Linked DNA regions of Pelagicoccus sp. SDUM812003. The protein of the gene in region 1 interacts with the protein of each later gene in a pairwise test. Links are inferred from orthologs where the notes say so. Each region holds a gene or a part of one and is shown on either strand. Other genes may lie near its edges.

Region 1 (7,710 bases):
GGGGTCTTCGATAGCCACGTGCCAGGCAGGCCGGTTTGGCGGCGTACCCAAAACGCGGATATCACGACCGAAATCGACGAGGCCGTTTCGTATCCCATGGGCCACCGCCAGTTCGGCGACTCGGTCCACAGCCCATTCCTTGCCGAATCCGCCAAGGTCGAGGGCCATCCCGGGAACGGTGAGCTCGATGGCGTCGCTCCACTTGTTTACCTTGTCCCATCCGACCAGCTCCCGAGCTTGCTCGATCTGGCTTTCGGTCGGCGGTTTCCGGTCTTTGAGGTGATAGTCCCATAGCCGTATCAGCGGAAGGCTGGTGGCGTCGATCAATCCGTTCGTTGAGCTGGCGATGGCCCCTGCCAGGTCGAGCAGCTGGCTTGCCTCGCGATCGAGCGCGACGGCTGAGCGGCCAGCGGAAGCGTTGATTTGAGAGATGAGACTGTGGGGAAGGAAGCGCGAATACTTGGACTCGAAGTGTGAAACCCACTGGTAGGCGGATTGCGCGAAAACGCTGGCGTGTTCGTTGTCGGAGGCTTGGAAGAGGATTCGGCACAGAGTGCCCATGGCCTTGAACGACAGGTCATAGAGCTGCGTCTCGGGGGTGTAGCGAAGTCGGGCTGTCGCCAGCTTGGGGGATTGGCTGGTCGTTGTCATTTCGATATGGATACGCCAACGGTGAAGATCGAAGCGTCGGGGTAGGCTTGGGGCGAGGTCAGTTCGTCTTCGCCTGACATGTCGTAACGCTCGAAGTTGAGGTCGAGCGTCGCCCATTCGCTTAGCTGGTAGATGGCCTTGAGGCCGTAGGTGAGAGAGGAGAGCGACGAGAGCCGATAGTCGGAAGAGTAGAAGGGCGTGTCAGGGCCGGGGGAGCTTTCCGGAATGATGTCGGTCTGGTTCAGGTCGGGACTGTAAAATTCGGCGGCGGATTGGCGGTAGTATCGCAAATGCGGCCGTAGGGTCCATTTCTCCCCAAGCTTCTGGTACCAGGCGAGGTCGAGGGTGTGGCTTTCTATGTCCCAGTTGTCGTCAAAGAATCGATACGTCGCGTCGAGGCTGGCATCGAGAGTGTCGAAATACCGCTTGGCATTGGTCTGAAAAATGTATCGCTCGCGTTTTTCGGGCCTTCGCTCAGCGAAGATGAGCGGAAGCGTGAGCCCGTTCACGATCTCGATGTCCTTGAGAACCTGCTTGTATGGGTCGGTGAGATACCCGTCGATGTCGCTGTAGGTTAGATCGATGCTGAGAGTGGTTTTCGGATCGAGCAGCTGGGCGATTCCGAAGAGAAACTCGTGGGACTCCTTCTTCTGCGGATCGATTGCGGGAGGGGTGATGTCGTCGTCGATAAACGAATACGCGGTGCGCAGGGTGGTGTTTCGTTTGTTTAGGTACCGCGAATAGCGAATCGTGTAGCTGTTCGAGAGGTAGTCGTCCTCGTCGCTGCGAGCGTACTCGAAGCCGAGAATCGTTTCGCCGGGCCGGTACTCGAGACTGAAGGCGCCAGCCTCGCGTTCCTCCACCAGGTCGGAGAGCGGAAGCTCTCCCGAGTCTTCGTCGGCAGGAACGCCAGTGGGCGTCGCTCCCGCAATGGCGTCCACCACGCCTTGAAAGCGAGCAGTGGTGAAAGTGTTTATCTCCTTCTGAGCGAAGAGGTAGTGGGATTTGACGCGGATGCGGCCGTCGTCTTCCGCGTAGTCCTGCCACTTGTACTCCAGCCTGTCCTCCGCGCGGGCCGAGCGAGGCGAGGCGAGCTGGAGGGTGAGCCCCAACAAGAGGGCCCGAGATAGCATCGAACGATGCGGGATGCAGGTCGCTTCTAGCTGCATGTTAGATAAGGTAGGTGAGTTCTCTTAGTTTTTACGTAGCGAGAACCCTGTTGGATTCTGATGCTTATGAGTTTTATAAGGAAACTTAATCGAATAGGTCGATGGTAAATTCGGGCCGCGGGGAGCGATCTGCCGTTGGGCGCACGCGGGGACGGGAAGCCCGTGTTTGGGGGCGTTCTATTGTTCCAAGGCTCCGATTGCCTCGGTGGAGGTGACGCAGCTGCTTAGAGGGCGTCGAGGGTTCGGCGGGTAACGGTTTTACGAGCTTCGAAGAAGGCGCTATTGGCTTCTGGCGAGAAGAGCATGGTGGCGAAGAAGATCGGGCCGCTGTCGGCTTGTTTCCAGCCAACCCACCAGCCGACGTAGAGCTCGTCGTCGCTTTTGGTGAGGCCGGTCTTGGCGTGGATTTGAAAACCGTCGCCGGACTCGGTGAGCATCATGTCTCTGACCATTGCCATGTGGGCGGGTTTGGAGGGAAGCTGGTCGTGGTAGAGACGGGTGAGGAAATCGATTTGCTGGCGCGGACTGATACGGAGATCGCCGCTGAGCCAAAAGTGGTCGGGACGTCCGCTGATGGTTTGGTTTCCGTACTGGGCGGCGTCGATGAGAGACTGCATGGGTTTGGTTCCGATCTGGCGCACGAGCTGTTGAAAATGGGGAACGGCTGAGAGGGCGAAGGCCTCGCGGAAGGTGAGATCGCGATTGAGCTCGGTACGCTCGCGGGGGACGCCATCCCATTCGATGATGGAGTCCGGTCCTTCGATGACTCCGGTCTGCAGAGCGGCGAGCGAACTGAAGATCTTGAAGGTGGAGGCTGGAAGGCGAGCGTCGTCGATAAGCAGCGGGTTGCTGGCGAGGCTACGTTGGTTGGCTTCGTCGAATATGAAAACGACTCCCGGATAGCTCGACGCTTGTACGGCTTGAGCGGCTGGGGCGAAGACTTCGATGTCTGTATCGGCTTTTGTGTTACAGATCGCGCAGGCGAGGACGAGGAGGCAGGAAAGCAGTCGGACCATAAATAGAGGCTTCATGGCGAAAAGGCTGGAGAGCGATCGGATGGAGGCAATTCGCTGTTTGCGTGAGTTGCTTTTTTTATAGCGACCCATCGGCTCGCCCGGAGGTCGAGCCCCACCTTGGCTACTGGATGTAGACGAGATCGCCTTCGGAAACGGAGTCGAAGAGCTCGATCATCTCTTCGTTGCGCAATTGCACGCAGCCAGCGCTGGCGGGTTGGCCGATCTTGTCTTCGTGGTTGGTGCCGTGGAAATAGACGTAGCGCTGAAAGGTGTCGCGGCCAGGGCCTTGGTTGTGTCCCGGTTCCAGGCCTTCCAGCCAGAGGATGCGGCTGGTGATGAGGTTTTTCCGTTGTTCCTCAGCGTCGAGTTCCCAGTAGCGTTTTCCGATATCGATGCGGCCTTTGAAAACAGTGCCGATGGGCGAACCGTCGCCGATCTTGCGGGCGATGCGATGCAGACCGGTCGGAGTGCCGAAGGAGTTTTCGATGCAGGAAGGAGGGTTCCTGCTGGTGGAGACCGCGTACTCGCGGGCGGTTTGATCGTTTTCCAGGACTGATAGTCGCTGCTTTTCGATCGATACCAGCAATAGACGCGGTGTTTGCTTGATATTGAGCTCTTGAAGTTTATGGGTGACCGGTTTCAGTAAATCCGAGGACATCAGAAAATGGGTTACAAAGTTGGCATCGTAGGCGCGACCGGAGCGGTCGGGCAGGAATTTATCAAGCTTCTGGGCGACAGGGAATTTCCTCTGTCGGAGCTGAAGCTATTTGCCTCTGCCAGATCTGCAGGAAAGCAGGTCGAGGCGCTTGGGCAAACCATTACCATCGAAGAAGCCACGGAAACCTGTTTCGAAGGACTCGACTTCGTGCTTTTCAGCGCCAGCGGCACGGTCTCGAAGGCCCTTTGCCCTGCGGCCGCCAAGGCGGGCGCGGTAGCGATCGACAACAGCTCGGCGTTCCGTATGGATCCGGACGTTCCTCTAGTGGTGCCCGAAATCAATGGCGAGGCTGCCAAGTCGCATAAAGGCATCATCGCCAATCCGAATTGCTCGACTGCGATCTCTTTGATGGGCGCTTACCCGCTGCACAAGGCGTTCGGCTTGAAGCGTATGTTCGCCTCCACCTATCAAGCGGTGAGCGGCACCGGCGCGGAGGCGATGCAGGAACTCGAAGACCAGCTCAAGGCGTGGGCTAAGGGCGAGGAAGTGACGCACAGCGTTTATCCTTATCAGATCGCCTTCAACGCTCTCCCGCACGTCGACGCGTTCTTGGAAGATGGATACACCAAGGAAGAGATGAAGATGCTCAACGAGGGGCGAAAGATCATGAGTCTGCCCGAGTTGAAGGTCTCTTGCACCTGCGTTCGCGTCCCTGTGATGCGTTCGCACTCCATTTCCATCAACGCGGAATTCGAGCGCCCGGTATCGGTGGAAGAGGCTCGCAAGGCCATCGCAGCCTTCCCAGGCGTGGACGTGGTGGACGACCCGGCAAACAAGGTCTATCCGATGCCGCTGGACTACGCTGGCAAGGTGAACTGTGGCGTAGGTCGTATTCGCAAGGACAGCGCGTTCGAGAATGGCTTGGCGTTCTGGGTAGTGGGCGATCAGCTCTGGAAAGGGGCGGCTCTCAATGCGATCCAGATCGCGGAGCACTTGATTAAGTAGTTGACGGTCGGATACGTGAAATAAACACTTGCGAACGTCGCCCCCCTCGGACTCGGACGGGGGCGTCGTTTTTGTTGGTGGCTCGCTTGTCAGAGGTGGACGAAACCCAGCCGTTGCTCACGCAGAGTTCCAATTGAGTGTTCTAAGGGGTTTCAGGAGGTATATGGAGAACGTCACCCATGAATGCACGTGATGCAGGATGACAACGGGCTTCCTTTGTTGCCAAAGCCTGTGGATGAATTGGAAGCGGAATGATGGGCGATCGCGGAGAAGGCGATAGACTATACTCACGAAGCGTTCGTGACGCCGGCTTTGGTATGTGTCCAACAAACGGTATGGCAGCCAGCGCGGCACGAGGGGCGTCCTGTGGCGTGTCGGGTCAGAATGCCGATTGTTTTCACTCCCTAGCGCTCAGCCCGTCATCAGCGTGCTGACGCCGATTAGGCGATCAGGCAAAGCGCTCTGCTTCTGACAGATTCTCCAGCCGCTGGTAGATGCGTTCCGGAACGATCGGTTTGGTCATCACCTCGACCGCTCCGTTTTCGAGGCATCGCTCTTTAGTCTGATTGTCGGCGTGGGCCGTGATCACGAAGATAGGCGTATCCCTGTTTTGCTGCGATTCGCTTTTGATTTTTCGCATGGCGGTTAGGCCGTCCATGCGCGGCATGCTGAGATCCATGAGTATGGCATCGAATCGTTTCTCTTGAGCTCGGGCGCAGCCATCCACGCCGTCTGCGGCATGTTCGACATGGGTGCCGGCCCGTTCAAGGCATCGCTTGATGTAGTGCGCGTTGTCTTCGTTGTCTTCCACCAGCAGAACCGCGTATCGGACAGCTTGGGAGCGAGGGGGCTCGGGCAGCGTGTTCGCGGTGTCGTTTTTGCCTTCCTGGTTCGCTTTGGCCAAGGGCAGAATGACCTGAAACTTCGAACCCTTGCCCAGCTCGCTTTGCACGGTGACGGTTCCTCGCAGTTTCTTGACCAGTTCGCTGGCGATGGACAGCCCGAGTCCCGCACCCTCGAATTTTCGGGTATAGCAGCGCTCGACCTGCGTGAAGGGATTGAAGATCTTGGTCTGCAGATCCTTGGGGATTCCAATGCCGCTGTCCTCCACGCTGAGTACGCAGATGATCTCGCGATCGGAGTCAGGACTTTGGTCGAGGGCGCAGGCGATTCGCACGGAGCCCTTTTTCGTGAATTTGCAGGCGTTTGAGACCAGATTGTCGAGGATTTGCCGGAGCATCGTCGGGTCCGACCAGACCTGGAGCGAGTCGTCGAGGTTTCCGGAACTCTCTATCGCGAGCTGGATGGCGTTTTCGTTCGGGTAGGTCCGGTATTCGTGCATCGCTTCGTCCAGAAGCGCTTTCATGCAGATGGGCGTGGGTTTGGGGCGGGCGCTCTTCGATCGCAGGTTGGTGAAGCTGAGAATGTTGTCGATGAGCTTGAGCATGCGCTCCGCGGAGTGGATGATCGTTTCCAGGCTTTCCCTCGCTTCGGGATCCGGATTGTCGCTGAGCAGCAGGGAAGCGAAGCCCATGATAGGGTTCAGGGGTGTTCTCAGCTCATGGCTCATGACTGCAAGAAACTGCTCCTTGGCTCGATTGGCCTCCTCCAACGCTTCCTTGGAGTTCAGCAGGTCGCGCTGGGCTTGATTCCGGCTGGTCACGTCCTGCACGATCGCAAAGAGGTAGGGAAGGGAACCTCGATAGATGAGGGTGAGGATGACTTCGACTTCCAGACGCTCCCCGCTCGATCGGGTGTGTTTGGTCTGGATCACGAATTTCGAGCCCTCTTGGAGCTTTCTGATGTTATCGTCGAAGACGTTCGAATCGGTATCGCTGATATCTAACCAGTTCTTGGAGAGCAGCGCGTCGCGACTGTATCCGTAGAACGCGGACGCGGCGGGATTTGCGTCGACGATGTTCTTGTTTTCCGTCTCCACTATCAGCATTGGGGCGTAGCTGTTGGCGAACAAGCTGGACATGCGCTCCTCGCTCTCCTTGAGGCGTCGAAGCGTCTTTTTCTGGTTCAAGTAAAGCAGGGTGATGACTGCAGCGAATACGGCTAGGCTGACCACGATGGCGGCGCAAAGAAGGATCAGTCTCCAGTGTCGGTGCCAGAACGTGTTCGGCGGGTTCAGCAGCCTAGCTCCTTCAGGGATCTTCGAAAGATCGGCGTTGGCGTTCGCGAGCTCCAGATAGTCGAACATGTGGTAGCTGGCGGGATTTTCGATCAGAGGAAGCGAGGATACCGGCTCGCCCGAGAGAATGCGTTGCGCGTAGTCAACCGCCAGCCTCGCCATGTCGCTATGGGAGGTCACTTTTCCTCCAGCGACGCCTTCTCCGATTCCCCATCCGCCGACGCTCAGAAAGATCGGTCTTGAGGTATGGGTCTTTATCCAGTTGAGCGACTGCCAGAAGCTAAGCCTGCTAGCCTCCTTGTCCTGGTATGCGGAAATCAAGTAGACCGCATCGCTCTCGCCCAAAGCGATGAGCGATTTCGCCGCCTCTTCGTAGGATAGTCGCCCGAGATCGAGAAGCGTGCAGCGATCAAGAAGCCCTGCTGGCACTTCCTCCAGAAAAGCGGCCTTTTCGCCGAGAGCCGTGGTGGTGGTATCGACCAGAACCCAGAGCGTGCGCAGCTGTGGCAGCAGCGAAAACGCGGACTCGACGGTTTCTCGGATTGGCTCCTTTTCGATGATGCCGGTGTACTCCGGCTCCAAGACGCTTTCGCGAGCGAAGGCTTTGTCGTTTACGCCGAAGAAAACAACGGGCGTGCTTTCGCCAAACAAGGCGTCCTTTTCCTTCCTGAGGAAATGCAGGGCGTTGTCGTCCGCGGAGATAATCAGGTCGTAGGCTCCGTGATTCGCGACGAGACCTTTCAGCTGCTCCCGAGCGATAGGGAATTGTCCGGCAGGCGCGTAGCGCTTGGTGTCCATCATGTGCACCTCGAGCGAGACGCCTCGGCCCCGATAGTCGAAGTGAGTCAGTTGCAGCACTCCCTCGAGCTGGTGGCTCACCACGGGAAAATCGTGGTTGTACGAGCTGAGGAAAAGCACGCGGTGTGGACCGGTCTGCGTCGCTTCTGTAGCGTGGCTGGCCAGGGGAGTGGCGAGGAGGCAGGCCAAGGAGAGCAAAGACAGCAGGGCCTTGGACGCATTCGAGAAGAGATGCATGGGCAAACGTTAGAAGCTCAGCAAGTTATGTCAATCGCC
Region 2 (5,261 bases), on another replicon or contig:
ATGGGCAGTTGCTCGCGCAGGGCCAGACGGTAGCCACCCACGCCGGTCCCCAGCGCGAAGCGCAAACGCTCGAAGCCTTCGTCACCATAAGCTTCCAAATAGTCGAACAGTTCCGCCGGACGTTCGCTCGCGAGCGTCATCGCGAATACCAAGGCCTGGTTCTCCGAGCGGCGGTGCAGCAGATAGCGCAAGCGCTGTAGGTCCTGGCTGGAGCGCAGGCGCGAGGCGACCTCCGAGAATTGTCCCCAATCGAAAATCCGCATTAGAGACAAGCTATCAAGATAGACGTCCTCCAGAGCGCCGACATCGCCAGTCGCCTTGGCCTGCATCAACAAATCGCGCAGTTCCTGTCTAAACTCGCTGGAGAAATGGTCCCCTTGCGCCAGCAAGCCCAACCCCAGCAAAGTCACCTCCAATGGGCGTCCCGAAGAACTGGATACAGGAAACAAACGCTTGTAGGTGGTAAACGCTCCGCTCTCCAGCAAGGAGCCGACCAAGGGATTGCGGGAATTCTCCAACAGAGCCGCGACGGGCTGGCGGCAGGCTTCGGCTATCAATATGCCAAGCAAGCCCGGCTCGGAGGAATAAGCCTCCAAGGGCACCGCATCCAACGCCGCTTCGAGAAACGGGTCCCAAGCCCCCCAGCGAGCCAGCTGCGCGCTGGCCTCCAACTCCATCGTCACCTGCGAAAGCGTCAAAGCGGCCTTCTTGTCGCCTAAGGAGCTAGCCGCCTCCGCCAACGAGCGAGCTGCCGAGAAGTTTCCGTCCATAAACTGCTCGCGGGCGATATCCGCCAGGGAGCTCCCCTCCACCCCAGCCTGCCTGACCACGCCGAAAGGCACCGACTTGAAGCGCGACGGCACCATCCAGCCAAACGCGATGACTATGCAGCCGCAAATGACGAGCAGCCAGGCGCTTATCGGCATCGCTTTGACGGATTTATCTTGTTTAGACATGAAAACGGGCAGCGAAGAAAGGAATTGAACTAGAATTGGCGCAAGTGTTGGCTAGGTCAAAAACGAAGACCCATGGTTCTACAAATAGTTCAATACGGGGAAAAAGTCCTCCACCAAAGCGGCGAGCCCGTCACCTCCTTCGACGACGAGCTGGCCGAGCTATTCGAAGACATGGTCGACACCATGTACGAGGCGGAGGGTATCGGCCTAGCCGCCCAGCAGATCGGAAAGGCGCTGCAGTTCTGCGTCGTCGACCTGCAAGGAGCGGATCCGGATTTCGAATACACGCTGGACGGAGCGACGCCCCCGATGGAGCTCTTCATGCCCATGGGCCTATGCAACCCGAAGGTGACTCCCATCGAGTCGCCGGAAACCACCTACGAGGAGGGCTGCCTCTCCTTCCCCGACATCCGAGGCGATGTCGATCGCCCGGACTGGATCCGCTGCGAATACCAAGACATCGACGGAGCGCCCCACATCATCGAATGCAACGGTCTGCTGGGGCGATGCATCCAGCACGAAGTCGACCACCTCAATGGCATCCTTTTCACCGACCGTATGAAAAAGCGGGTGCTCAAAAAGATCCAACTGCCGATCAACCAGCTCAAGGCTCGCACCCAGCAGCGCCTCAAGCGCGAGTCGTAGCGCCACGCGCTCTCGCTGGACGCAAAGGAAAAGCCCCGCAGGGCCCTGCGGAGCTTCAGAGTAAAAGAAAACGTCTTTTGGCCCGAAACGGTCTAGAGCAAATCCGCCGCGAGTTCCGCAAGCAAGGAGCGCTCTCCCTTGGTCAGTTGCACATGGGCGGCGATCGCCTGGCCCTTCATGCGATTCGAGCAGTAGACCAGCCCGTTGCTGCGAGAATCCACATAGGGATTATCGATCTGGGCGGGATCGCCGATCAAGACGATCTTCGACCCCTCGGAGATTCGAGTGATCACCGTCTTCACCTCATGTGGCGTGAGCTGCTGAGCTTCGTCCAGGATGAAGAAACGACGTGAGATCGAGCGGCCGCGAATGAAGCAAAGAGCCTCGATTTCCACCAGGCCGCTTTCCAGCAGCTTCTCGTATGGCTTCGGAGCCTTGGCAGGGCCCGTCGCATCCTCCTTCTCCTTGCCCTTGCGACGCTGCCGCTTGTTCTCGAATTGAGGATCCTTGGGCTTGTTCGCCGGCACGAGCACCTCGAGGGCATCGTAATAGGGCTGCAACCAAGGATTCATCTTTTCTTCCAAGGTTCCCGGAAGGAACCCGATCTCCTTGCCCACACCGATGACGGGGCGAGAAATCGATACTCCATCATACTTGCAGTCGTGCGACGCCGTGGTCTGATAGATGGCGCACACCGTGGAAAGAAGGGTCTTACCGGTACCAGCCTTTCCATAGCATGTAATCAAAGACACGGAATCGTCCAGCAAGGCGTCCATGAAGAAACGCTGCTCTAGATTCCTCGGGCGGATGGGAACTCCGCCGGGCGCCTTGACATACTCCGGGAATATCAACTTTCTCAATACACCGTCACCATAATGGCGCGCGGGCATCGTCTTGCCCTCAACCGAGGCCAAAAGAACGTACTCGTTCACGAAAAGCTTCGAGCCCACTTCCTCCGCCAGCTCGAACTCCCCTTCGGAAGCGAATCTTTGTAACTCATATTTGGATACATCTATCCTTCGATAGGACTGATACTCCGGCTCCTCAGGAGCCTTGTCGTTGAGATAGTCCTCAGCCTCCAAGCCGACAGCTCGAGCTTTGAGCTGCACGTTCACATCTTTGGATACAAGAATGGTCGGGGGAGGAAGATTCTCCTGCACGAACAGGGCCGCGGCGATGATTCGATTGTCCTTCTTGTCGAAGTCCAGCACCGACCTCAACTGGGCCAGATTAGGCGGGAGCTCGAAAGAACCGCCTTGTAGGTATTTATTGATGACAACCGTCAGCGTGCCGCCCGTATCGAGCTTCACCCCCTCCGCCATGGAGCGCGAGTCAGGGAGAAGCTCCCTTAGCATCCTGTGCACGCGCCGGGCGTTTCGCCCTCGCTCAGAGGATTGCTCCATCTTGATAGAATCCAGTTCCTCCAAAACCTCGATGGGAATAACCAGATTGTTGTCGTCGAATTTATAAAGGCAGTGGGGGTCGTGAATGAGAACATTCGTATCCAAAACGTATGTCTTAACACGGCTGGCGACTTCGCCGTTCTGCTTTATTTTAGAAGAACCAGAAGGAATCTCCATGTAACGAATAAACTAATACACGGGACCGATTTGTCCACTAATAATTTAGTGAAGAGATTCTTTTACGCGCAGAATCTGTGACAAATCGATATCAGTAAAAGCGGTTCCGCAAGAAGGCCTCGACAATAGTCTATCGCCGATACCAAGCGCTTCAGGCGTGCGTATCCACTAGAGCATTTCGCATGCCGCGTTTCTAAAAGTCGCACGTAAACGATGAATGCCATTCATTTTTACGCGATCGTATCGCTTTCACCCAGCAACCCTAGCTCCTTTCCACTAGGAGCTCGGCGCCATACCATGAGAAGCCGCTTGCAGGAAGAAGCGAAACGCCACTGTCGCGGCGCTTTGCGCAAGCGCCTTCGAGTGCAGCGAAACGCCTGATCCTCGAGCTGCCGAGAGAGGAGCTCGCATGGGCTAGCGGATGCCGCCCAGAAAATAGGAAGCGTAGCTCTGCAAGCTCCGAGCCTCTACCGGGGCTTGGATGTCGATGAGCACCACTCGTTCGGTCGTGATGCCGCGCTTGGTTTCCAGCAGGACGAACTCGTGAAACCCAGGCCGCGAGGGCACGCCCTCCAAGGACAAGGACGTTTCGTCGAAAGCGATACCCTCGGGCAGCTCGCAAGGCTCCCCGAGGGCATTCGGACCACTCACATACTGGGCTCCGCGGGCCTGTTTCCCTCCTGCCAGATCGACATGAAACGGTTCGCCCACTGTGCCAAAAACCATCACGCAAGCGCTGCCGCAGTCGCTGTCAGCGAGCTCGACGGCAACGTCCTCCCCCTTCTCGTCGCAAGCGAGCGTCGCCCCTGCTGCTAGGAAACTGAAAATGGATAACGCGGCAAGGATTCGGGAGAGAGGGCGGCTTCGATTGATCATGGTATTGCTAACTCGCGGTTGAGGTTGATGACTTCCAGGCCGAAACAACGGCTATGGACTGTTGCATCGCCCCTTTCCGCTCGCTCTGAGCCTGTCTAGCGGATTACGCGTCGATCCCTCAAAACCGAGCCACACGGTGAGCCCAAACGCTCATCGCAGCCCTGAGCTGCCTATCCCGTCTCCCCTACCGAACGCTACGCAAGGCCGCAGTCGGCGTTATCCGTCGAAACCGTAGCGCTCGATCATTTCGCTGACGATCTCGCGCAGGCTCTGCCCTGCTTCGTTGTTTCCAGCAAATTCCGCGCAGCAACTGAGGTAACCTGCGATGACCTCGGGCTTCACGCTGCGGGAGTCTCGAATGAGCCTCGCCAGCACGACTTCGAAGGCGGCGAACCAATCCTCCACCGAAAAGGGCAGCTCGTCCACGCGCTGGAAAAACGCTTCCAGGGTCTGGTCCGGAGAGGAGCCCGCCCGCGCCGCGCCTTGCACGAGATGCTCCATGTGGCGGGGACTGCTGAAGAGAGCGAGCAGCCGCAGCGCGTTGGCCTCGGAAAGTCCGGCCGATACCGCCTTCTCCGCAGCACGCTCCCATGCCATTCTGGCGGAGCGGGCCGAGCCTACCTTGGCATCCAATGCTTTCGAGAATTCCGGATTAAGAGACGTCGAGCTCATCGGGCCTAAACCAAGGCGCCTCGCATCGCTCTGGCGATCCCAAAGCTACATGTGACGCGTCAAACGCAGCGAAAAATCTCGAGTATCGCCCTCGATCCGGAATCCGTCCGTCTTGAGGCGAATGCTGGAAACGCTCTCCGGCTTGAAGAATCTAGCCTCGGTTTCGGGCGCTTCCGCTTCCTGAACCGCCACTGTGCGCAGGTTGAGAACGCCTTGCTCACGACCGCTGGGCAAGGTCTCGAAATCGACCGAACCCACAAACATCTTGGAAACGGAACCTCCCTCCTCGCGGACCTGAAAGACTCCCTTCACCAGCGAGCCACGCTCCCGCGTCTCGGTGATCACAATGGTGACGCCCTGCGAGACCGCGGCATCCTCGCCCACGATGGCCAGACCGTCATAAAAGTTTCCGGGGGAAAGGGCCATCATCACGCGCTCGCGCCGTTTGTCGTTCTCTCGCTGCAGCGAGGCCAGTTTTTCCTCATAGCTGCCCTTCAAGGAGTCGATGCTGGCCACGAACTGGCTCGAGGAT

The links. The genes of interacting proteins can lie anywhere in the genome.
Region 2: the proteins of QEH54_RS18860 (region 1) and def interact in binary tests that used the Escherichia coli proteins (3 or more experiments, as listed by UniProt). The link is inferred for Pelagicoccus sp. SDUM812003 from one-to-one orthologs.

Annotation. Positions count from the first base shown.
Region 1 is NZ_JARXHY010000016.1:118,175-125,884, reverse strand. The notes cover bases 2,684-5,499. They hold QEH54_RS18860 (aspartate-semialdehyde dehydrogenase), read left to right. Parts: upstream 2,684-3,500; coding sequence 3,501-4,499; downstream 4,500-5,499. Other genes in these bases: QEH54_RS18855 (response regulator), read right to left, coding at 4,948-5,499; QEH54_RS18865 (L,D-transpeptidase), read right to left, coding at 2,958-3,494; QEH54_RS18870 (penicillin-binding transpeptidase domain-containing protein), read right to left, coding at 2,684-2,851. Also shown: QEH54_RS18880 (FAD:protein FMN transferase), read right to left, coding at 1-651; QEH54_RS18875 (DUF3570 domain-containing protein), read right to left, coding at 648-1,820; more of QEH54_RS18870, read right to left, coding at 2,045-2,683; more of QEH54_RS18855, read right to left, coding at 5,500-7,671.
Region 2 is NZ_JARXHY010000003.1:330,767-336,027, reverse strand. What follows is about bases 1-2,814. They hold def (peptide deformylase), read left to right. Parts: upstream 1-1,028; coding sequence 1,029-1,601; downstream 1,602-2,814. Other genes in these bases: QEH54_RS05790 (PhoH family protein), read right to left, coding at 1,694-2,814; QEH54_RS05800 (hypothetical protein), read right to left, coding at 1-956. Outside these bases: more of QEH54_RS05790, read right to left, coding at 2,815-3,181; QEH54_RS05785 (hypothetical protein), read right to left, coding at 3,596-4,057; QEH54_RS05780 (hypothetical protein), read right to left, coding at 4,274-4,729; QEH54_RS05775 (hypothetical protein), read right to left, coding at 4,775-5,261. UniProt on the Escherichia coli protein: Removes the formyl group from the N-terminal Met of newly synthesized proteins. Requires at least a dipeptide for an efficient rate of reaction. N-terminal L-methionine is a prerequisite for activity but the enzyme has broad specificity at other positions.